2 regions of the Paenibacillus kandeliae genome follow, and region 1 is predicted to be linked to the other one. Evidence: riboswitches for the same ligand, from Rfam matches in the RefSeq annotation. Region 1 holds a riboswitch; the other holds the start of a gene.

Region 1 (11,434 bases):
TGAGAATCTACGACACGCGTAACACTTGGGATATGACCTGCTTTTGCCCACATGTCCCCATGCTCGGCAAGCCAGTTGGCGAAGGTGAGTGCCGCTTGCTGCTTAGCGCTGTCTTCTTTGCTATGCTTCGGCAGTACAAGGGTGTGAGAATCGCCCCATGTTGCCGGTTGATCATAGATTTGCGGGAATGGCACCACGCCAAAGTCTAGATCCTTAATATTCTCAAATGCACCCGTACTCCATACGCCAGTAATGACAACCGCTGCCTTCTGATCTTGGAATAGCTTGACCGCATCGTTGATATTCGGCGGAATCAGCTTGGATGTATAGAGACTATTCACATAATTCAGCGCTTCCAGTGCCTGCGGATTGTTCAGCTCAGCTTTGCCATCCGCATTATAGAATTTGCCGCCATCGTTCAACTGATTGTAAAAGCCCCAGAACATCCAGTACGAGTCAATCTTCGTGTTCGGCTGAGCCAGTGGTGCTACATCGGATGGCACGGCATCCTTAATTTTGGTTAGAAATTCGGTGAAGCCTTCTGGCGACTTATCGAAGTCCGGCTGTCCATCCTTCAATACGCCTGCCTGCTCTAAGTACTTTTTGTTGTAGTACATGACGATCGCGTGCGTATCCAGCGGAATCGAATAATGCTTGCTGTCGTAAATGGTGGAATCTAGAATCGTTGGATTAAAATCGTCCCATTTCACCCCTGCTGCTGAAGCCAATCCGTCCAGTTCATTCACATATCCAGCAGGTACAAATTGCGGCATACGCGAGGAGTGCAGAACTGCCAAATCCGGTGCCTGATCCGATGCAAGTGAGGTTTGCAGCTTGGTGTAATAATCCTCTGCCCGGTTACTCAATTGCTCCACATGAATATTTTGATTCTCGGCATTGAATTTCTCAATCATAGCGGTCATAAATTCACCATCACCACCGCTAAATGGAGTCCAGAAGGTAATCGATGTTTTGCCACCGCTCTGTCCGCCTTCAGTGCTGCCTGACGGCTGTGTACCGCCTGCACACGCAGATAATACCAGCATAGCCGCAAGCAGTAAGAACGCCGTGCGAATCGTTAGTTTACTATTCATACAAAAAGCCTCCCTGTCGTTAATGTGAATACAGTTCGTTATCGCGCTTGCCTAGGTAGGCGTCTGGCGCTCTTGAGATAACGCTTACATTTCACATCTTATCCGACAGGCAGGCTGCCCACCATGACGCTTCTTTCGATTGTATGGACATATATTTGGAACCGCGCTACAGCACGGTATCGTTATACACTTCGACTTCCCCCTTTTTCTTCATGCGGGCTGGCGAAGCTGCGCATTCGGTCACGGTACTGCTTCGGCGTTACTTCCATCTCCGTCTTGAATACACGGTTAAAATGCCGGATGTTGACGAAGCCCGTTGCGACGGCGATACTGACGACCTTCTCATCGCTCTGTGCCAATCGGCGTGCAGCTTCACGGATACGAATTCCTGTCAGCACCTCGACAAAGGATTGTCCCAATCGGCTTTTGAATAGGCTGCTCAGATACGAGGCATTTAGGTACACCTGCTCTGCCATCAGTCCCAATGTAATATGCTCAGCATAATGCTGCTCCATATACTGTACGGCTCGATCTACCGCATGAGTTGCCTGATTCTCGCGCCCACGCAGCAGCATATACAGCTCATGCAGACGACGGCTGCAATAATCCGCCAGCTCGCGACGGTCATTGATCGTCAGCACCTGCTGCAATACAATGCCAATATCGCTATCATTCAACCAAGACTCTGCCACTCCATAATCCAGCGCAATCTCATAGCTCTCCATAATGATTCTACATACCTGCTGCTGGATCATTTCTGGTCGGCGTAGCTGATGACAAAGACGCTCGACTAGCTGCTGTACCTGCTCATGCAGCTCATGTTCATGCGTACGTCCGAGCAATTGCTCCAATGTATGTCGGTCAGCAGAGGGCAAACGCACCGGATGCTCCTGCTCGTCTGCCGTAGCCTGCGACTGATACGATAGCACCCGATCCCCGCCTGCAGTCAGTCGATACAACAATGCCACCTCGGCTTCCCGATAGGAACGAGGAACCCCTTCTAGCTCAGCAGCACCGCGACCGATGCCGATCGTAATCGTCAATTTGGATACACGCCGGATCGTACGAACCAGTCGATCACACAGCGTCGTCAATTGAGCTTCACTTACTGCTCCCATATCCATCTGCACAAGCGCAACCACCTTGCCCTGCTCCATAAAGGTGTATCCATGCAGCTCCTCTAATACAACCTCTCGCATAAACTGCTGAATATACAGCAAAAACAGCTCAGGATCATTTTGATGATACCGCTGCTCCGCAATCGAGCCGCGATCCAGCTGGGCAATTAAACAATATATGCCTTTTCCTGCTGTAAACGACAAGCCCGCATCCTCCAGCAGCTCTGCCGCATCATACGCCATATGTCCATGCACCAGCCCAGACAACAGCTGTACACGCAAATGCTGCTCACTCATATCCTCAGCAGCCTGCTCCGCAGCACGATCTGCCAATTCCTCACTCACCCGCAACAGCGCCGCTTGTAGCTCATCCTTTTGCACGGGCTTGAGTAAATAATCCCGCGCACCACTGCGAATCGAACTACGCGCATATTCAAAATCATCATATCCGCTCAGCACGATACAGCTAATACCCGGATATTGATCTGCCACCGCCGCCTGTAGCTGTACACCGTCCATTTGCGGCATACGAATATCGGTAATGATCAGCTGAGGCTGTAGATGACGAATCATTTCCAGCGCCTCCAAGCCATCCTTCGCTTCGCCGCATACTTCCCAGTCCAGATCGAAGCCGTTAATCACATGTGTCAATCCTTTGCGAAAAATCAATTCATCATCCACAACCAGCACTTGATGCTTGGACATATTCTCCACTCTCTCCCTTCGTCCTATTGCTCTCGTATAGTCCCATCTTTCTTTCTTATCCTCATGCAATCTGCATCTATATTCATCCCGCTATGGTGTAGTACATTGTAGATCGACATCTAGTATTAGGGCAGGCATGTTAGAAAACGATTAGATAGAGTTGATACACAGCTGTTACAGCTATCACAGCCAATGGCTAAGAGGATGCCGACGTAACACATGACGTAGATGATGCTTTGGTTGATACGAATGTGGTACCATCCGATAACGCTCCGACTGATGCTGTGTTGTCAGACGATGCAGCTTCTGGTAAAAGCACCCGCACCTCCAGTCCCCCACTTTCCCGATGACGAAGTCGAATACCGTAGGCAGAGCCATACTTTAGCACAATACGCCGATGTACATTGACCAGCCCATGACCCCCCGGTCCCTCTGGCAGCTGCCCTTCATTCATACGCTGCAATTGGGCTTCCATTTGCTCCGGCTCCATTCCCGGTCCATTATCACAAACGGCAATACATACGCCCTGTGGATCAGGCTGCACGGTAATAGCTATCTGTACCTCACCTCGCCCGCGCTCTAAGCCATGTACAATCGCATTCTCTACTAGCGGCTGTAGCGTCAGCCGAATAATGGGACAATCCAGCAACGCATCCTCCGCTTGGATGCTATAACTCAGTCGCTCGTCATATCGGATATGCTGAATCGCTAAATAACCACACACATGCTCCAGCTCCTGCTTCACCGTCACCTCGGTCTGATCGCCGCCGATACTATATCGCAGCAGCGCACTCAAATGACCAGTCATATGAACAATTTCCCGATGATCCGCCAACTCGGCGTGCATACTGATGGAACCAAGCGTATTGTACAGAAAATGCGGATTGATCTGACTTTGTAGAGAAGCAATACGAGCATTCTTTTCCCGAATTTCCGTTTCCACCAGTCTTGAGGTTAAGCGACCAAGCCGCGATACCATCATATTGAACGCTCGGCTCACATGCCCAATCTCATCCAGCTGCTGTACAGGCAGCGATACATTGAATTGCCCGCGCTCTACCAGCTTCATCGTTTGCTGTAATCGACTTAATGGGCGGGTAATCCGCATGGAATGGATGATCGACAGCAGCACCGACAACAACAGACCAACCCCACCCAGCAATAGAATCTGCCGATTGATCTGATTCGCATCATGCAGCAAGACCGACAATGGCACTGCCTGCAACACCGTCCAGCCCGTAATCGGTGACGTCTGATACGTCAGCAGCACCGGGCTGCCGTGATTGTCCAATGTAAAGGTTCCTTCTCCGCGATAGGCGGACACCGTATCATGCGATAGAGCAAAGGAGCCGCTGCGATATACAAATCCGCCATTCTGATCAAGCAAGGCAAAAGATGACGAGCGCGAGCTTTCCAGCTTACGAATACGCTGTACAAGTGAATCAGCAGGTACGTCGATGACCAACGTCCCTAGCACACTGCCATTGTCCAGACTGCGTAGCTGCCGAATCATCGAAAACACCTCGTACGACGAGCCATTGTCCGATACCAATTCATGCGGAGCGGCAAAATACCCTTTACCCGAAATCTCGGCTCCTTGCGGCAGCACCCGATCTACATCCGTTGCTTCACCAAAACGTCCCGGGCTGTCCGGCAGCTCCACATACGATGCCGCATGATCTGCCAGCAGCGAGACGCCAATCACATCGACTCGACCATTTACGAGGATACGACGCACGAAGCTTTCCAGCAGTTGCCGATCTGCATAGCGATCCCCAGTACCACCATTGGCAGCTCCCTTTTCCAAATAATCCAGCAAGTCCGGCGATTGATACGGCATCACCGATAGCAGCACCATCTCATTTGTGAACGCATCCAGATTAGCGCTAAATTCACGCACCACATCTGCCTGATACCGTCCCACATTATCCTGCATCGAATTGGAATAGCCAACACTACTAATCCATGACGAAATGATAAGCGGAATTGAGATGAGCGCCGTATTCATCAAAATGAGCCGATGCACCAGCCGCATATTTTTCCAGCGTGCTACAACACCTGTTATCCATAATTTCATCATCTATTCCCTCACGATCTGGTTGATCAGCGGCTCCAGCCGATTCAGCATCTGATCCACCGTCTGTCTGCCGTACCAGATCTTTTCCAGTTCGTTCACCAGTGCATCACTAACCTCACTCTGTCGGCGATGCTCTGGGAAAAATTCCACTTCCTCCGCACCCTGTACATATTCACGCCGATAAGGCAGCGATAGATACGCATCCGACTGCGCTTGTGACTTGACCGCAGGTACATGCCCTGCCTTACCCCAACCTGCTCCATGCGACGTGAGCCAGTCAGCGAACTTCACTGCCGCCTCCTGCTTGCGCGGATCAGCCGTCGCATGTGCAGGAAAAGCGAGCGTATGCCCGTCTCCCCACGAACCCGGATGATCATAAATTTGCGGAAAGGGCATCACTCCAAAATCCAACCCTTTCACTTCCTCCAACGAACCGACCGACCACACACCGAGAAACAGCAGCGCCGCATGCCCATTGGCAAATTGACTGGTCGCATTGTTAATATCCGGTGGAATCAGACGACGATCATACATGGAAGCAACCAACTCCAATGAGCGCCGCGCCGCTGGCATATTGACACCGGCAGCATGTCCGTCCGCCGTATACAGCTTGCCCCCGTCCTTCATCTGGGCGTATAGCGACCACCATAACCAGAGCGAATCAATGCGTACATTCGGTACGGCGAGTGGCGCGACATCCTTCGGCACATGACGCTGTAGCGTTTGCAGAAAATCCATAAAGCCCTGTTCGCCCGGTTGCAGCAGCACCTTACCATCCCGGTACAATCCGGCTTCTGCAAGCCATTTTTTGTTGTAATATAACACGCTAAAATGCGTATCCAGCGGCAATCCATAATGACGACCGTTTTTCATCGTTTTGGATAGCACACCTTGGTTAAAAGTAGACCAATCCACCTGCTGTGCTGCCATCCATCCGTCGATGTTGCTAATAAAACCTGCATTGATATACTGCGCATACATCGACGCGTGTAGGATCGCCACATCCGGTGCTTCCTCCGTTACAATCGAGGTGGACAGCTTCGTATAATAATCGTCTAGCTTGTTGTTTTTCATATTGACGATAATATGATCGGTATTCTGCTCGTTATATTGACGAACCAGCTCATTCATAAACGAAATATCTCCGCCGCTAAACGGCGTCCAAAAGGTGATCTGTATTGGCTCCGCCGCATCACCGATCGCTGGCTGCTGTACATCCCCGCCAATCGGCACAGCATCTCGGCGCACCGATTGCAGGAGACTAATCCCACCAGCAATCAGCGCTAGCAGCAGGAGTACAACCGCGGCGCGAATCCATTTGATTTTAGGATGATCCCGATGCAGATCGTTGACACTGTGTTCCTGTGTATTCATTTTCGGCGATTCCATCCTGCTTCACCCCTGTGATCAAACTATTGTGCACAAGCATCCATTATTAGACACATATGATCCAGCTACACAGCTGTAGCCTTGACTGTTCAATTCGCCTTTCCAAAAAGCACTCTTCTTATCCCCTACCATATACGAATCATAGCCGCAAAGTATAGACATCCAAACGCGTTGACGCCCGTTCTTTGCAAATGTCCAAGAGATTGTCCATCGTTCCAAAATTATGTCCTGTTTCCGCCCTCTCCGCTGCTGTACAGTCTACATGTAAGCGTTTTACAAAATCGCGAAGGGAGTCTGATCTATGCACGCATTTTATCGTAAATCATACCGACGGATAAGAAAAGGAGGTTTGCTGATGTTGCTGTGCGGATTTCTGTTAATAGGCAGTATGGGTTTGCCACAGTTGAATAGCGATGCCCATGCAGCAAGCGTGACGAATCAGTTTTACCCCGTTATTGTACAGGATGGCGCGGACCCGTGGATGTACCGGCATACCGATGGGTTTTATTATTTTACCAAAACGACGGGCAATAACGTGACCATCTGGAAATCGCCAACCATCACTGGCGTCGATGCTGGACAAAAACGCGAAATTCCAGTTACAGGTCAGGGCGTCTGGGCACCGGAAATTCATTATCTAAATGGAGCATGGTACATCTACTACGCACAGGATGATGGCGACAATGCCAATCACCGTATGTATGTGCTGCAAAACACATCTGCCGATCCGATGCAGGGCAACTGGATCAACCGGGGACAGCTAACCGATTCCACCAATCGCTGGGCAATCGACGGCACTGTCTTTCAAGTGGGTAGTCAGCTGTACACAATCTGGTCCGGCTGGGAGGGCAGTGACAATGTTAGCCAACGACTGTATATCGCCAAGCTGAGCAATCCGTGGACAATCAGCTCCCAGCGTGTAGAAATCAGTCATCCGCAATACGCATGGGAAACGAATCATCAGCCGACCGTCAACGAGGGTCCACAAGTGGTTATTCGCGGCAATACGATCAATCTGCTCTACTCCGCTAGCGGCAGTTGGACCAATGACTATTCACTCGGTCTGATCACTGCCAACACTACCGCCGATCTGCTCAATACCGCTTCGTGGAGCAAACGCAATCAGCCGGTCTTCTCTTCTGGCAATGGAATCTTTGGTCCGGGTCATGCTTCATTTACGACTTCGCCAGATGGCAAGGAAAGCTGGATCATTTACCATTCTGCTAAATATGACGGAGCGGGCTGGAATCGCGAAGTACGGGCGCAGCCTTTTCAATGGCTAGCCGATGGAACGCCATCCTTTGGCAAGCCGGTCGCCCCTAATCAACCGATCGCTTTACCGAGCGGCGAACCACAGCGCACACGGTATGAAGGCGAAAGTGCTACCTTTGGCGGCGGTGCGTATGCTTCAGCCAGCCCTACTGGCTCTGGCGGCTCCAAAGCTGGACATATTGACCTTGCGGACAGCTACGCACAGTACACGATTACAGTACCAACCAGTGGCACATATCTGCTCTCTGCACGCACAGCTAACGGTACAAGTGGGCTGGACTGGTCAACCCTGCGTTTGTCCGTGGATGGCGGTGCGGCAACGGACTTCTTCATTACGAATAAAGGTTGGGAAAACTGGGGATTATCCACGCAGCTGTTACAGTTGAGTGCGGGGAATCATACCGTTCGGTTTAGCAAAGGGAATGGATATGGGGAAATTGATTTTTTTGATGTGAGTCGATTTTAATTTTTGGGGTGAGTTTTAATTCCTGCGAGGGGGCTTTTTTGACTATTGCTTTGAAGCTTAGACCACTGCGGAAAGGAATAAGGGAACGGACTCCGGTGGAGCCGCGGGAATCTTTGGAATTGGAAGGAATGCAGATTCCCGCCCCTCCAAAGTCGTCCTTTTCCCTTATTTCCTTTCCTCCGTTCCGTGCTTGCAATTTAATATGGAGGTTGGAGCGGCACGGAATTAAAATCGTTGGGTTGGGGTAGCAGGGGTGGGTCGAGATCTTGAGGTCTTGACCTATTCTAGATATACTTCCCCTGTAACAACAATCTATTCCTACTAATCATCAAAAAGCCAAATTTCGTTAGCCTAAAGTATTGAAACTAAAATTTAACTCTTAGGGGTTACAGTGTATCATTACTAAGCTTTAATCTATTAAGTTCAAGATCTTAAATGTATGTGAATATAGTAAAAAAGCTGCACGAACCCGGTTGGGGGTGTGCAGCTTTTTGTGTGGAAAGGATGGTTATGGTTATGGGATTGCTTTATGATGTTGCGGGAACGGGGTCTTTGGCTTGGGTTGGTTGTTGTTGTTTGGAGATGGCGAATAGGACGCCCCAGATTAGGATGAAGCCTAGCAGTTGGGACCATGTGACGACTTGGTGGTAGACGATCCAGTTGATGAGGACGCCGACCATTGGGAAGCTGAGTTCTGCCAAAGTTGCTACGGATGCTTTGGTTGTAGACAGACCTTTGTAATACATGAGCAGGCTGAGCAGTCCCGGTAATAGGGCTTGACCGACCAAGTTTACAATCACGAGCAGGACGGGAATCGCACCTGCGGGCAGGCTCCAAGCTGCATTTTCGTTCAGGGTCAGGACCAGCAGCAATGGAATTGCTAAGATGAAGCGCAGCGATGTGACGGTTTCGTATTTCATTTTGCCGACCATGAGACGACCCATCACAGTAGAGCCGCCCCATAATGCAGCAGCGCCGAGTGCGAGCAGGGAACCAACTTGTGCAAAATCATTGAAATGACCGATTGGAATGGCAAAGCCAAATGTCAGCAGGTACGTACCGCCCAGTGCCAGAATGAATAGCCAGCCGAAGCCGCGTGGCAATGTTTCTTTGAGCAGTAGACGCGCCAGAATGATAGCGAATAATGGTTGCAGCTTTTGCAATAATAAGACGGCGTTCAGATCACCATGCGATAAGCCCATTGTGAACAGGACAGTGGCAATCGCCGAGCCACCCCATGACAGGAACAGCAGAGCGCCGACATGCTGCCATTTTAGACCGCGCAGCTCGTGACGGTTAATCCACAAAATCGGAGCGGCGGCGAGGAATGCTACCAGATGCTCCAACAGAACGATCTGAGTAGATGTGAATGACTCCAGCAAAATAATGCGGAACAGCGGATCGACACCCCATAGTGCTGCCCCGATAAAGACGAGCCAGAAGCCGCTTTTGACATGACGCTGCTTCGTTTCAGTAGCCGATTGAAACCGATAGTTGACATTTTCCATGATTCAAACTCCTTAGTATGATTAGAATTTGAATAGGCGATCTAATACGGAAAGCCCCTGAGCATCGGGAACCGACATTCAGGGGCTGATCAAATAAACATGTGGATATGGTATGCCCATGCAACGCATCGACAAACACACCCGTACAGGTTTATGTGTTGATCTTCTCCCATCCGGACTTTACCGTCGGCTCTGGAATTGCACCAGATCAGTCAACTGCTCCAAATGGAACAGTGAGTCGCGGGCTGCTGTCGACATCGTCAACATTTACCGCCGGTTAGGAATTTCACCTTACCCCGAAGATCTCTATTCGATTGTTCATTACGATAGCTAGTGAATATCATCATGATTCTATTTCATTAACCATGAAAGATGTTTTTGAAAGTTTCGCAAGCTAACCTTTGAATAAATCTCATTATAAAGATACTTTTAGTAACTTGCAATAGCTTTGTACATAAAAATGATAGCATTTTATTTAATTCTGATCGTTTAACTCGGTTTTATCTATATGTATAGCGTATCGTATTTCTTTATCCATTTCAAGACAGGATGATAAATCACCCCGTTTTGCGTTTCCCTTTATCATAGAAGCATCATTTCACCCCAAGAATGAAATTGAGCAGGAATGTCTTCTGCTTGCTAAACATCCCTTTTTATTTCCTCTTCCATTGTTATTAACGTGGTATTAGTGGTATGTATAACGTGCGTGTTTACGAAAATCTGGTATACAATATAGTTCCAATTTAACATTTTACATATACATGCGTTGTTAGCTTGGTGTCTGGGTATAAGATAGCGTGGGCTTTTACAGGCTTCACACCAATTACATATATTTGAAAGGGGAACAACACATTGGATTTTAACAAACCAAATCCGGACTTCACACCCGGACAAAATCCGAACTATCCTCCAGATTCCAACTATCCACCGGGCGGCTACAATCCGCGTGCTGGTGTACTGAGTGTCAAGGATTGGATGATCACCTTGCTACTGCTGGCGATTCCGATCGTCAACCTCGTTATGCTGTTCGTATGGGCATTCGGCAGCAGCACACCGCTCTCCAAATCGAACTATGCCAAAGCAGCATTGCTGTGGGCAGCGATCTGGATCGTGCTGTACATCATTTTCTTCGCGATTTTTGGCGCAGCATTCTTTGCATCGATGAGCAATATGCAGCGCGGCGGGTATTGATTTTGTAGCAACACTGTAGCAACAAGATTCGACAGAAGCAAGTATACCAAGCTTACCGGCAGGAGAGTTGGAATGAACTGGAATGTCGGTAACATGTTAGACAGACTACCCTTGACTATATTCATCACAAAAAGAAGTGCGTCTCTGCGGCGCACTTCTTTTTTGATCATTTTATTTGGTTATAGGATCCCTTTCTCAATAACGATCCAGTACAAGCTGTGTTTTCAGGGAATCCTGCGGCAACAACCAGCCCTTCGCTTGCAAATCATTCAGCAATTGCTGACGATTAACGCTAGCTTCGCTATACGAATCTGCTTTGAACGAAATTTCGGTTACTGGCTCCGTACCTGTACCGCTGGCATTGCGTACGGGCCATACTTCCACATCAATATCTACACCGTTCCAGCTGCCTTCATATTTGCTGGCAATAACCGGGCCGTAGGCGCGAGAGTTTTTCAGCTGATCCTTGCCCCAATTGGAGGATTTCCAATTTTGTAATTTACCGGGCAGCTTATCCAGCACCAGTTCCAGCGCTTTGCTCTGCGAAGGCAATACAGCGCCCGTATCGGTTGTTTTGCTGTCTTTGTCGTTGGACAGACTCAGTGTTTGTTTAC
Region 2 (11,434 bases), 1.8 Mb from region 1:
CTTTTTGCTAATTGGCTATGATAGCTATGTGGAAGTGATAGCAGCAGGGTATACGTATTCATCCTGATCGTCTGCGTTCAACATATTGCCCTAATCGGACAATGATAGGGTTAATATGGACAAAAATAGGGTAATGAATCAGTTGCTTCAACGATTCATGCCCTATTTTTGTCATAGTTGTATGTATAATAGCTCCAAGATCGTCATACTGCGCCTAATTTCTAGACAGAATCTAGAGAATTGAGCATACATAGCTTTAGGGATCATAGTCTTATCATCCACCACCCTATTTTTGTCCATCTTTCACATCAGACTGTAAAATCGACACCATATCAAAATTGTACATTCCAATTGGCACAGTCCATTTTCGCAAAATTGGCACTTAAAACAACCCTTAATTCCCCCTATAATAACCATCAGCTTCAAGTTCATCGAAGAGAGGGCGTTTCAATAATGTTCAAAGGATTATGTGCTTTTCCATTAACACCAATGAATGAATCCACTATTCATGAAAATGAATTCGTCCAGCTGATCCACCGTCTCGTTCAGGCAGGAGTGGAGCAGATCGGTGTGCTCGGTTCTACTGGCAACTATGCTTATCTGGATCATGCGCAGCGGAAGCGTGTATTGCAGCTGGCGGTGGAGCAGGCGAATGGTATTCCGGTTATGACCAGCATTAGCGCACTGCGCACCGCAGATGTATTGCGTCTGGCAGAGGATGCCCAGCAAGCAGGAGCAAGTGCGGTGCTGCTCGCGCCAATCTCGTATCAGCCGTTAACAGATGAGGAAGTATTCGGTCTGTATGAACAGGTATCGGCTTCACTGTCTGTACCGCTCTGTGTATACGACAATCCGCGTACATCGCATGTACAATTTACCGACGAATTATATACCCGCATTGCCGCACTACCACATATCCATTCGATCAAAATTCCCGTAATCCCCGCAGAGCAGCAGGCGGCGCGCGAACGTGTACAACAACTACGCAGCATGATCGATAGCAAAGTGACGCTCGGCATCAGCGGCGATTCTGCCGCAGTGACAGGTTTGCTTGCTAGTTGTGACGTATGGTACTCCGTACTGGGCGGTCTATATCCAGAAATCAGTCTAACCATGACGTCTCTGGCGCAGCAGGGCAAGGCAGATGAAGCCCACCAGCTGTCACATGCCTTGCAGCCGCTCTGGACATTATTTCAGCAATATGGCAGTCTGCGCGTCGTAACCGCGCTAGCCGTTATACAAGGCTGGATCTCGGAGCCGGGGCTTCCCTTGCCGCTACAGCCCGTCAGCCGTGATGTACAACAACAGTTGCGTCATATCGTACAAGACCTGCAAACCCACGAGCAGACCCATTCCTTTTTTTCAACAACCTAGTCATACTGCAAGCTGTGGAAAAAGGAGGAGCGCCTAATGTGGTTTACCTGTGCGCTGGGTGCGGCTTTCTTTTTCGGGCTGCGCAGCATATTGTATCAATGGTCGTCGCAGCGCCAAATTGATCGTCATTTGCTTTTTGCGATGGTGTACATAGGCAGTACGATCTTGATGATTGGCGTGGATATATGGATGCAGCCGGGTTGGAATCAAGCGGCATTGTTAGGTATCGTGATGGGAATATTCTCTTGTACCGCGAATACCTGTCTGTACAAAGGCTATGCGGTAGGCAGAGCTTCGGTGATCGGCTTTTTCTCAGGCTTAACGCCCGTACTCGTCACGGTGGCAGCGGCATGGCTATGGCAGGAGAAGCTTGCATGGATGCAATGGGTTGGATTGCTTATCGTAGTAGGGTCGCTGTTCATTGTGAGATATACGAAGGAGCTGCAACAGGGGCAGTATACGGGCTGGCAGTGGGGATTGCTAGCGATTGTATGGTACAGCCTCACCGATCTGACCTCCAAGCAGGCGCTATTCATGGGCGCTTCGATTATCCCAACGCTGACAATAATGTTCATGACTAGTAGCGTATTATTTACCCTATCCTATCTACATGGCAAATGGAGACAGAGGGAAAGGCATCCAGCTTCTGCTTCAACCGACGACTTCACAACACGTACCAAGCAGCCGAAAACCAACAGTTGGACGTTTTCCAGCATGCTACGATTGGGCGTGCTTATCGCTCTAATCAATGTAACCGCCATGATGCTGAAGCTGGCAGCCTTTGACGGTGGAATTACTGGCGTTGCTTCGGCGATTATGGCACTCAGCGTAGTAGTCGTGCTGATATACGCACGTTTCTATCTCAAAGAATCATGGCGCCCGCTGGAAGTGTACGGTGTATTACTGGCACTGCTAGGTGTGGTGATTATGAAGGTGTTTTGATTATGTAAATATTATGTACATGTACGACAATGATAGGGTTAATGTGGACAAAAATAGGGTAATGATTAGGCTTGCTTCACAGAAACCACCCTATTTTTGTCATAGTTAAGCAAGGGCATGGGAATATTCCCTTGTTTACGCTCTATTTTCTTCCTATATCGGTACAAATCAGAGTCAATGAACAAGAGGAATTGTCCCTAAAGGTAAAGCAGGGGACCACTCAACGGATTCATGTCAAATCACTAGGCAGAATATCGCACCCTATCATATATGACCCTATTTTTGTCCATCTAAAAAAACCACCTACTTATTATCCAAACCGTTCACCTATTCATCCAGCCTGCTCATACATCCATACGGAAAAGCCAGCACCTCTAACGGTCGCTGGCTTTTTATGATTCCCTATCAAACGGTAAACCGATATCTCTTGGTAGGCAAGAATGGATATACAGGTATGGATAGGGGGAGTCTATTCACAGTCATACTATACAATATCCATATCTGCATGTTGCTCGCAATACAGCTCAAATGTATAGTCCTTAAAGTACTTTTTCTGAATATACTGGATAAAATAACTGCCACTTTCGCTAAATGGATCGGTGACCTCATCATCTACAATATCAATGCCCAGCGTACGCACACTGTACTTCAGCCCTTCCAGCTCATGCTGAATCTGTGCAGCGGATAGATTCGCAATATGATCGCGAACCTGCTGCGATAGCTGCTGAATATACGATTCTAGCAGATCACTTTCGATTTGCTTGGCTTGCTGGGTAGCGATCTGCTCGTCTTCCAGACCAGAGCGCTTTTTGCGATAATCGGTTTTGAGCGCAGACATTGTATACGCGGGAATATCTTTGATTCGACCGCGTTTGGCATCGGCACGCACAACATCCAGATTTTCAGCGATATAATGCTTGTCGTATTGCGATAGCACCTGATCAATCGCCTTTGCTTGCAGACCAAATTCCTCCTTGAGCTGCTGACGCAACCGGGAAGACGTATGATGGCGCGTGCTGGCAGGCTTATCAGGATCGGACAGTACACTTGATTTGGCATCGGCGGACTTGCTGCTAAGCAGAAACTTGATCTCTGTAATTTTGCGTCCCGTCTTCATTTCCTCAAATGAAAAGGAGATGTCGGTATGCTTGTTGATCTCCTGCTGCGCCTTGACCAGTACACGTTTTTTGAAATCGGCATACACGGGATATTGATCCTCGATGCCGAGCAGTTCTTTGAGCCGCTGGACGGTAAATGTCCGGCTACCAATGCGCTCATATTGCTTGAGCAATTCGTAGATACGCATCGCATAGGCACTTTTTAGCTTAATAATATCGATCAACCGATACGTGGTGAACTTTTCCTTCAATTGCAGCAGATACGGTCGCAGCTTGGGCGAGAATTCCACTTCCACGACACCTTCACCCGGAAAATATTCGGCAGATGCCAGCCATGTCACCTGCAAATTATCATGCAGATAAAAGGGCTGCGACATTAGGCTATATGTATAATCCTTGATTTGCTGATGGATGTTTTTGTTCTTCACACCGATCATCTTGGCAAATTCAGATATTTTGAACCGATATGGCTTGAATTCATCATCATGCGGAGAAATGGTACTAATTAGCACAATGACAATCCGCATTTCAACGACCCCTAATTTCAATGGTGTCTCGATCAAGTTGTTTGCTTTCGTAACGAGGTTGTTGCCGCGCATATCAATTCCTCCACAACAGATAATACAGCCCATTATATAGTATAAATGAGTAGAAACATAGAGTGAAGACAACAACAATCGCTTTGTGATGTTTTACTCCTGTTTTACATTTCTTGTTTTTACTGTTTTAAAATATTTACTTGTTTTAGATCAGCATAAAGTCAATCTGATCAAGGCTTTTTCGTTGTTTGCATGGACGAATTTAGGGCAAAGTATGACATTTTTAGGGTGAGGCATGGTCGTTTTTAGGATATAGTGTGGACGAAATTAGGTTGTATACATGGACAGAAATAGGATATAGATGGACATATGTAGGGCGAAAGAGGACACTTTAAGGGTCACTATGGACAAAAATAGGGCATAGCCGTTGATCCTGTACAACATGCCCTATTTTTGTCATTGTTTATGGCATAGGATCAGAATAAGCCTTTGAAATCGAGAAAAGGGGAGTAGTGTATCCAGCATACGCCCTATATTTGTCCATATAACATGAAGTAAAGAATAGATAACATCCTCAATGTCTCAAAGCAGCAAGTATCAAAACAGCAATCGACAGCGGTTGATCATAGCCGATGCTGCTGTTGTGTGCTTTGACTTCCATACTTCAGCTTTCAGGCACCGACGCATCTTCATTCTCGTCGATCCGTATCACGATATTCCCCAGCTGCTCGCTGCGCTCCATTCGTTCGAAGGCAGCACCAATCTTGTGTAGCGGATAGACGCTATCAATGATCGGATGAATGTGATGCTGCTCCATCAGCGCAATCATAGCGGCAAATTCTTCATGACTTCCCATCGAGGTTCCCATAATATTCACCTGTGGGAAAAATAGCGAACGTATCGGAATCGTAAGCTGATCCCAGAGCTCGCACCGAAGACAACAATATTGCCATTGGGCTTGATCACGTCAAAATATTGCAGGAACGTCGCTTGCCCGATGCTATCGAGAATAAGATCGATGGAATCATTGCCGATCTGTTTTGCCCAGTCTGCATGACTATCCAGTACTTGGGTGATCGGCAATTGTCGCGCTTTTTGGCGTTTGCTTTCATTTCTAGATGTGACCGTAACCTGTGCTCCGATTGCAGATGCCATCAGTGCGGCAAAGGTAGCCACTCCACCACCAATGCCCGGAATCAGAACATGCTGCTCTGGCATGAGCTGCCCTTTCGTGAACAATGCCCGATAAGCCGTAAGCGCGGCGAGCGACAATCCACCCGCTTCTTCCCATGACAGATACGTCGGCTTGCGAACGACATTTTCTTGAGGCACAATGACAAATTCGGCAAATGTACCCGAAGTGGGACCGCCGAGTATATCGGGAACCGAAGGAACCTGATCCGCCTTTTCCCAACCTAGACACGGATTGATGATAACTTCCGTACCGACCGTTAGATTCACCACGCCTTCGCCGATGGCTTCGATCACGCCTGCACCATCTGAACCGAGGATGAGCGGGTCATCGTGAAGGGTTCGGTCATTCATCAGAAATAAATCGCGATGATTCAGTCCAGCTGCTTTTAGTCGGATTTTCACCTCACCAGCCTTGGGAAACTGCTCCGGTTGTTTTGTATCGTGCAGATGCTGTACACCTGCTCCACCTGCATGTAGGATTGCTCTCATGTTCAACCTCCTGATAGGATAATGTTAGATTTCAAAGTATAAAAGAGAAATATGGATTGCAAAAGTATGCACATTAAGGTTATAGACTAACCTTTTTGTCAGTAATAGGAGGATCATGATGGACTTTGATGTGAAATTTGGCAATTGCCCCATTTACTATACGATCTCGAAAATCGAGGGCAAATGGAAATGGGTGATTTTGTACAAGCTATATAAATCGAAAGTCATCCGGTACAACCGATTATGGGATGAATTGAAGCCGATTGCCCATCGGACACTTAGCAGACAACTTAAAGAACTGGAAGCAGATGGATTGGTGCATCGAGAGCAATATAATGAGATTCCGCCCCGTGTCGAATATTCATTAACACCGGTTGGTGAGACGCTTGCGCCCATTCTGGAGTTGATGTCGGAATGGGGAGCACAGCAATTATGCAATGAGCAATTCCAACAAGATGTATAAGATTTCTTGATTTTCGTGTACGCAGGTGATATGATTTCACCATCACACTGCATGGAAGACGGCAGTCTGTGGTTCGCAAGTGAATGAATCAATTGAATAACGTTTATCCTCGGGGCGGGGCGAAATTCCCCACCGGCGGTGTTGAGATACAGGGTTGCTATGTGCAGTCTGTAAGCTCTAAGTCCGTGACCCGGCAGGCATCTTATGGTGTTTGGCGGTGGATCTGGTGAGAATCCAGAGCCGACAGTATAGTCTGGATGGGAGAGGAACAGGACAGGTCTGATAATATTGCAGGCGCTGTCTGTATGGAGAGTCATGCGTATTTGGAGAAGCATGATGACAGGAATGCCGACTGGAAGTGGCTTATTTTGCCGCATCCTTTATAGAATGGCATCTTTGTATATTATGTAGATCTCTTTGCTATGCAGGCTTATGCCAAACGATCTATCAGCAACTGCTAAATGAATGGGTATGCTCCATTCTTAGGCGGCTCGTTTGCGCATAATGGATACCCATATTTCTGTCTATTTATGATGCCCCGTAGTACCGGAACGATGCCGGTCTGCGGGGCTTTTCGCATTTTTTTGGATTGTTCATGTGGTATATTTTTGTTACTATGTTATAAATGGTAACTGAATAATACTCATGATCTGTTTTTTTCGCAACAGATCACATCACATTTGCACAAGATGAAGGAGCCCTGAGGATGAATCTGTTAAACGATGAATTTTATATGTCACTTGCACTGGATATGGCGGAACGCGCGCAGGGGCAAACGGAGATTAATCCAGTTGTCGGCTGTGTCGTTGTGAAAGACGGTCGTATCGTCGGCATGGGTGCGCACTTGAAGCGCGGCACCGGACATGCGGAAGTGCATGCACTCAATATGGCAGGAGCAGAAGCGGAAGGCGCAACAGCGTATGTCACGCTTGAGCCATGCAGTCATTATGGCAAAACGCCGCCTTGCAGCGACCGACTGATCAAGGAAAAGGTCAAGCGTGTTGTCGTTGCAGCGGTTGATCCTAATCCACAGGTCGCTGGCTCAGGAATTGAACGTTTGCGCAGTCATGGTATTGAGGTAGTGACAGGTGTTCTTGCCAAACGTTCGGAGCGTCTGAACGAAACATTTAACAAGTATATTACGACCCAATTGCCATTCGTCACACTCAAGACGGCAAGTACGCTGGATGGTCGACTGGCGTCCCGTACTGGTGACAGCAAATGGATCTCCAATGCTGCTGCTCGCGAACGTGTACATGGAATGCGTCATCGCCATCAGGGGATTATGGTGGGCATCGGCACAGTATTGGCGGATGATCCCGAATTGACGACTCGTACAGAGGTGCCGGGCTTGAATCCAGTGCGGATCGTTATCGACTCCACGCTGCGTATTCCTGATAACGCGCGTCTGTTGGATACAAGTGTAGCGCCAACGATTGTTGTAACGACAGCTAGTGCGAGTGCCGAGCGTATCTCACAGCTGGAAGAAAAGGGAGTACGCGTGATCATCAGCGGCGAAGGTCCCCATGTCGATCTGAAGCAGGCTATGAAACTGTTGGGCGAATGGGAGATTTCGTCGATTTTGCTGGAAGGTGGCGGGCAGTTGAACGGCGCGATGCTGGAAGCCGGATTGGTTGACCGGATTACACTATTCTTCGCACCGAAGCTGATCGGTGGGAATCTATCCACCTTTACCTTTGACGGCTTTGAAACGATGAATCAGGCAGTCACGCTAGAGGAGCTGGAAGTGGAAACGCTGGATGACAATGTGTGCATCAGCGGTCTGGCTCGTTATCATCATCAGTAAGATTCCAATGTAATGTTTGGTTTATGTATAAGTAGAGGATGATATCGATCCTGCTCATTTATCCTGATTGAAGGAAGGTGACAATACATGTTCACCGGATTGATCGAAGAAATCGGTATATTGAAAAAAATTGACCGACGCGGCGAAGCGATGGTGCTTGGTATTCAGGCATCGCATATCATGCCCGGTCTGATGATCGGCGATAGTGTCGCCTGCAACGGTGTGTGTCTGACAGTGACCACGATTGCTGGCTCCTTATTTACGGTCGATGTTATGCCGGAGACATACCGCTTGTCTAGCTTGAAGGATGCGCGTACTGGCAGCCCTATCAATTTGGAACGTGCGATGGCAGCGAATGGTCGCTTTGGCGGGCATATTGTGCAGGGACATGTCGATGGTACAGCGAGCATTGAACAGATTGAGCATAATCAGAATGCGGTTATTTTCCGTATCAAGCCGCAGCAATCTGATCTGTTCCGCTATATTATTCCGAAAGGCTCGATTACTGTCGATGGCATCAGCTTGACGGTCGTGAGTGTGGAGAGCGGCAGCTTTACCATTTCTATCATTCCGCATACGCTCAAGGAAACCGTGCTCGGTCATCGGAAGCCGGGCGATACCGTCAATATTGAATGTGACGTGCTGGGCAAATATGTGGAGCATATGCTGCGGTATCGCGAAGCGACACCGAATGATGCAGCAGGTGGCACAGGTGGCGGTTTGACCGCCGACTTTTTACAGCAAAACGGCTATTGGTAAATGAAGATACAAATATATGAAAATACCCAACAATCAAGATACAGCTAGAGGAGGCGGAGAAGATGTCCCAAGAGCTTTCCGGCCTTCACCGGATTGAGGACGCAATACAGGATTTGCAGCAGGGGAAAGTCGTTATTGTTGTGGATGATGAAGATCGCGAGAACGAAGGCGATTTTATTGCATTGGCAGAACGTGCGACACCAGCAGTGATTAACTTTATGGTTACGGAAGGGCGCGGATTGGTCTGCATGCCGATTACAGCAGAGCGTGCGGAACAATTGCAATTGCAGCCGATGGTTGCACAGAATACTGATTATCATGGCACGGCATTTACGGTGTCGGTGGATCACATCGGTACAACGACGGGCATTTCTGCGCATGAGCGCTCTATGACTGCCATTGGTATTACCGATCCCGAAGCTGGGCCGGAGCAATTCCGTCGCCCGGGGCATATGTTCCCGCTCATTGCCAATGCAGGCGGGGTGTTATCGCGTCCCGGTCATACCGAGGCGGCGGTCGATCTGGCACGTCTGAGCGGTGCATATCCAGCAGGCGTGATCTGCGAGATCATGAATGAAGACGGTACAATGGCGCGATTGGATCAGCTGAAGCAGATTGCCCTCAAGCATGATTTGAAGTTAATCAGTATTCAGGAGCTAATCCGGTATATGCAGGATCATCCAGAAGCATGGCAAGATAACGCCTAACGATCCTTTATTCCATTCTTATACAAATCCAATACAAAGCGAGGAAATCATTCATGGCAAATATTTTTGAAGGTCACTTAGTCTCTCAGGGTCTGAAATTCGGTATTGTTGTTGGACGTTTTAACGAATTCATTACGAACAAGCTGCTGAGCGGTGCACTGGATGCGCTGCAACGCCACGGTACGGCGCAGGAAGATATTGATGTGGCTTGGGTACCAGGCGCATTCGAGATTCCATTAATCGCTCAGAAAATGGCTCAATCCGGCAAATACGATGCTGTCATCACCTTGGGTACGGTGATCCGTGGATCAACGACGCATTACGACTACGTGTGCAACGAGGTTGCCAAAGGCGTCTCTGCTATCAATTTGAAAACCGGTGTACCGGTCATCTTCGGTCTGGTTACTACAGAGAATATTGAGCAAGCGATTGAACGCGCAGGCACCAAAGCTGGCAACAAAGGCTGGGATTCTGCCAATGCTGCTATTGAGATGGCGAATCTGTCGCGTCAATTCGAGGATTAATCTACACGTTACATTCATTACGCATATGCGCAAATCTTTACAAAAAGAGGCCGTCCAAAGAGGATTGGCCTTCTTTTTGCTGAATATGTATAGTCATGCCTTCACATTAAGGATAAAATAAGGTTTGTGTGATACGCTGACCTATATGCGTCATGCTGAGTTCATACGTAATCAAGGTCCAACATTGAATCAAAGGAGTGTGCCTGTGACTGTACTATACAAACTCGCCACGTTTGAAGGGCCGCTCGACTTGCTGCTTCACTTAATTGATGAATCGGAAATTGATATCCAGAATATCCCGATCAGTGAGATCACTGATCAATATCTGGATTATCTTCATAGTATGAAAGAGCTTGAACTTGAAGTGACCAGCGAATTTCTGGTCATGGCAGCCACCTTGCTGTCAATCAAGAGCAAATTGCTGCTGCCGAAGCCTCCGGTCATGGAGATCGACGATTTTGATTATTATGAGGAAGATGATCTAGATCCGCGCGCGGAGCTGGTACGCAAGCTGGAAGAATACCGCAAGTACAAAGGCATTGCCGGTCATCTGCGGGAGCGCGAGGAAGAGCGGAGCCTGATTTTTACCAAGGAACCGGAGGATATGACACCGTTTGTAGCGAGAGTGAACTACAATCCGGTCGAGGGGTTACATACGCTGGATCTGGTAGAAGCTTTTCAAAAAGCATTGCGACGGGCAACACGCCGCGAGCGCATTACTACAATTCAGCGTGACGAGATTTCCGTCAAGGATCGGATACGCGAGGTGGCAGACCGGTTTCGTAGTCTGACACAAGGGGAAAATCTGCTCTTTTCCAAACTGCTGCATGAGGAGATGATCCGTCATGAAGTGGTGGTTACCTTTCTAGCGATACTAGAAATGATGAAGATGCGGCAGATTTCGTGTTATCAGAGCCAGGTGTTTGACGATATTGTGATGGAGTGGAGAGGAGAAGTTAGCAGTAATGAAGTCCCAGAAGTTGAAAGCAGTTATTGAAGGTATGCTCTTCCTGTCGGGGGAGGAAGGGCTAAATGTACGTCAGATTGCCGAAGTAACCGAACAGAATACCGAGACTGTGCAGATCGCGATCGACGAGCTGCAAGCTGATCTGAAAAAGGCACGCCGTGGCATTCAGATTGTGCATATTGCAGGCAGCTATCAGCTGTCTACATTGCCCGCACATGCCGCATATTACAAGCGGCTGGCAGATTCGCCAAACCGTTCCTCGCTATCACAGGCGGCGCTGGAGACGCTATCTATCGTAGCCTATCGGCAGCCGATTACACGGGTTGAAATTGAGGAAATCCGCGGAGTCAAAACGGACCGTGCGATCTATACGCTGGTGAATAAGGACTTGATCCAGGAGGTCGGTCGCGCCGAAGCGATTGGACGCCCGATACTGTACGGAACGACCAAGTCGTTTTTGGATTATTTTGGACTGAGCGGTCTGCGTGAATTGCCGGATGCGTCACAGTTTGAAGATAACGAGAATTTGGAAGAGGAAACGCAACTGTTGT

Evidence for each region. A riboswitch is a leader RNA that binds a small molecule or an ion and turns the genes downstream of it on or off. The one in region 1 is predicted to bind FMN.
Region 2: another riboswitch for FMN. It lies ahead of ribD (bifunctional diaminohydroxyphosphoribosylaminopyrimidine deaminase/5-amino-6-(5-phosphoribosylamino)uracil reductase RibD); the one in region 1 lies ahead of ABXR35_RS03305 (DMT family transporter).

The regions. Positions count from the first base shown of each region.
Region 1 is NZ_JBFDUZ010000001.1:736,831-748,264, reverse strand. Features, by position in the region: gene ABXR35_RS03330 (ABC transporter substrate-binding protein) at 1-1,094, opposite strand, end outside; gene ABXR35_RS03325 (response regulator) at 1,277-2,917, opposite strand; gene ABXR35_RS03320 (cache domain-containing sensor histidine kinase) at 3,114-4,997, opposite strand; gene ABXR35_RS03315 (extracellular solute-binding protein) at 4,998-6,383, opposite strand; gene ABXR35_RS03310 (family 43 glycosylhydrolase) at 6,739-8,121, shown strand; gene ABXR35_RS03305 (DMT family transporter) at 8,649-9,629, opposite strand; FMN riboswitch at 9,787-9,937, opposite strand; gene ABXR35_RS03300 (hypothetical protein) at 10,482-10,820, shown strand; gene ABXR35_RS03295 (CYTH domain-containing protein) at 11,016-11,434, opposite strand, start outside.
Region 2 is NZ_JBFDUZ010000001.1:2,522,710-2,534,143, reverse strand. Features, by position in the region: gene ABXR35_RS10815 (hypothetical protein) at 1-67, shown strand, start outside; gene ABXR35_RS10810 (dihydrodipicolinate synthase family protein) at 454-1,374, shown strand; gene ABXR35_RS10805 (EamA family transporter) at 1,411-2,316, shown strand; gene ABXR35_RS10800 (replication initiation protein) at 2,801-4,033, opposite strand; partial or broken gene ABXR35_RS10795 (quinone oxidoreductase family protein) at 4,638-5,656, opposite strand; gene ABXR35_RS10790 (winged helix-turn-helix transcriptional regulator) at 5,772-6,119, shown strand; FMN riboswitch at 6,221-6,392, shown strand; gene ribD (bifunctional diaminohydroxyphosphoribosylaminopyrimidine deaminase/5-amino-6-(5-phosphoribosylamino)uracil reductase RibD) at 6,826-7,926, shown strand; gene ribE (riboflavin synthase) at 8,014-8,685, shown strand; partial or broken gene ribB (3,4-dihydroxy-2-butanone-4-phosphate synthase) at 8,748-9,362, shown strand; gene ribH (6,7-dimethyl-8-ribityllumazine synthase) at 9,446-9,916, shown strand; gene ABXR35_RS10765 (segregation and condensation protein A) at 10,122-10,913, shown strand; gene scpB (SMC-Scp complex subunit ScpB) at 10,882-11,434, shown strand, end outside.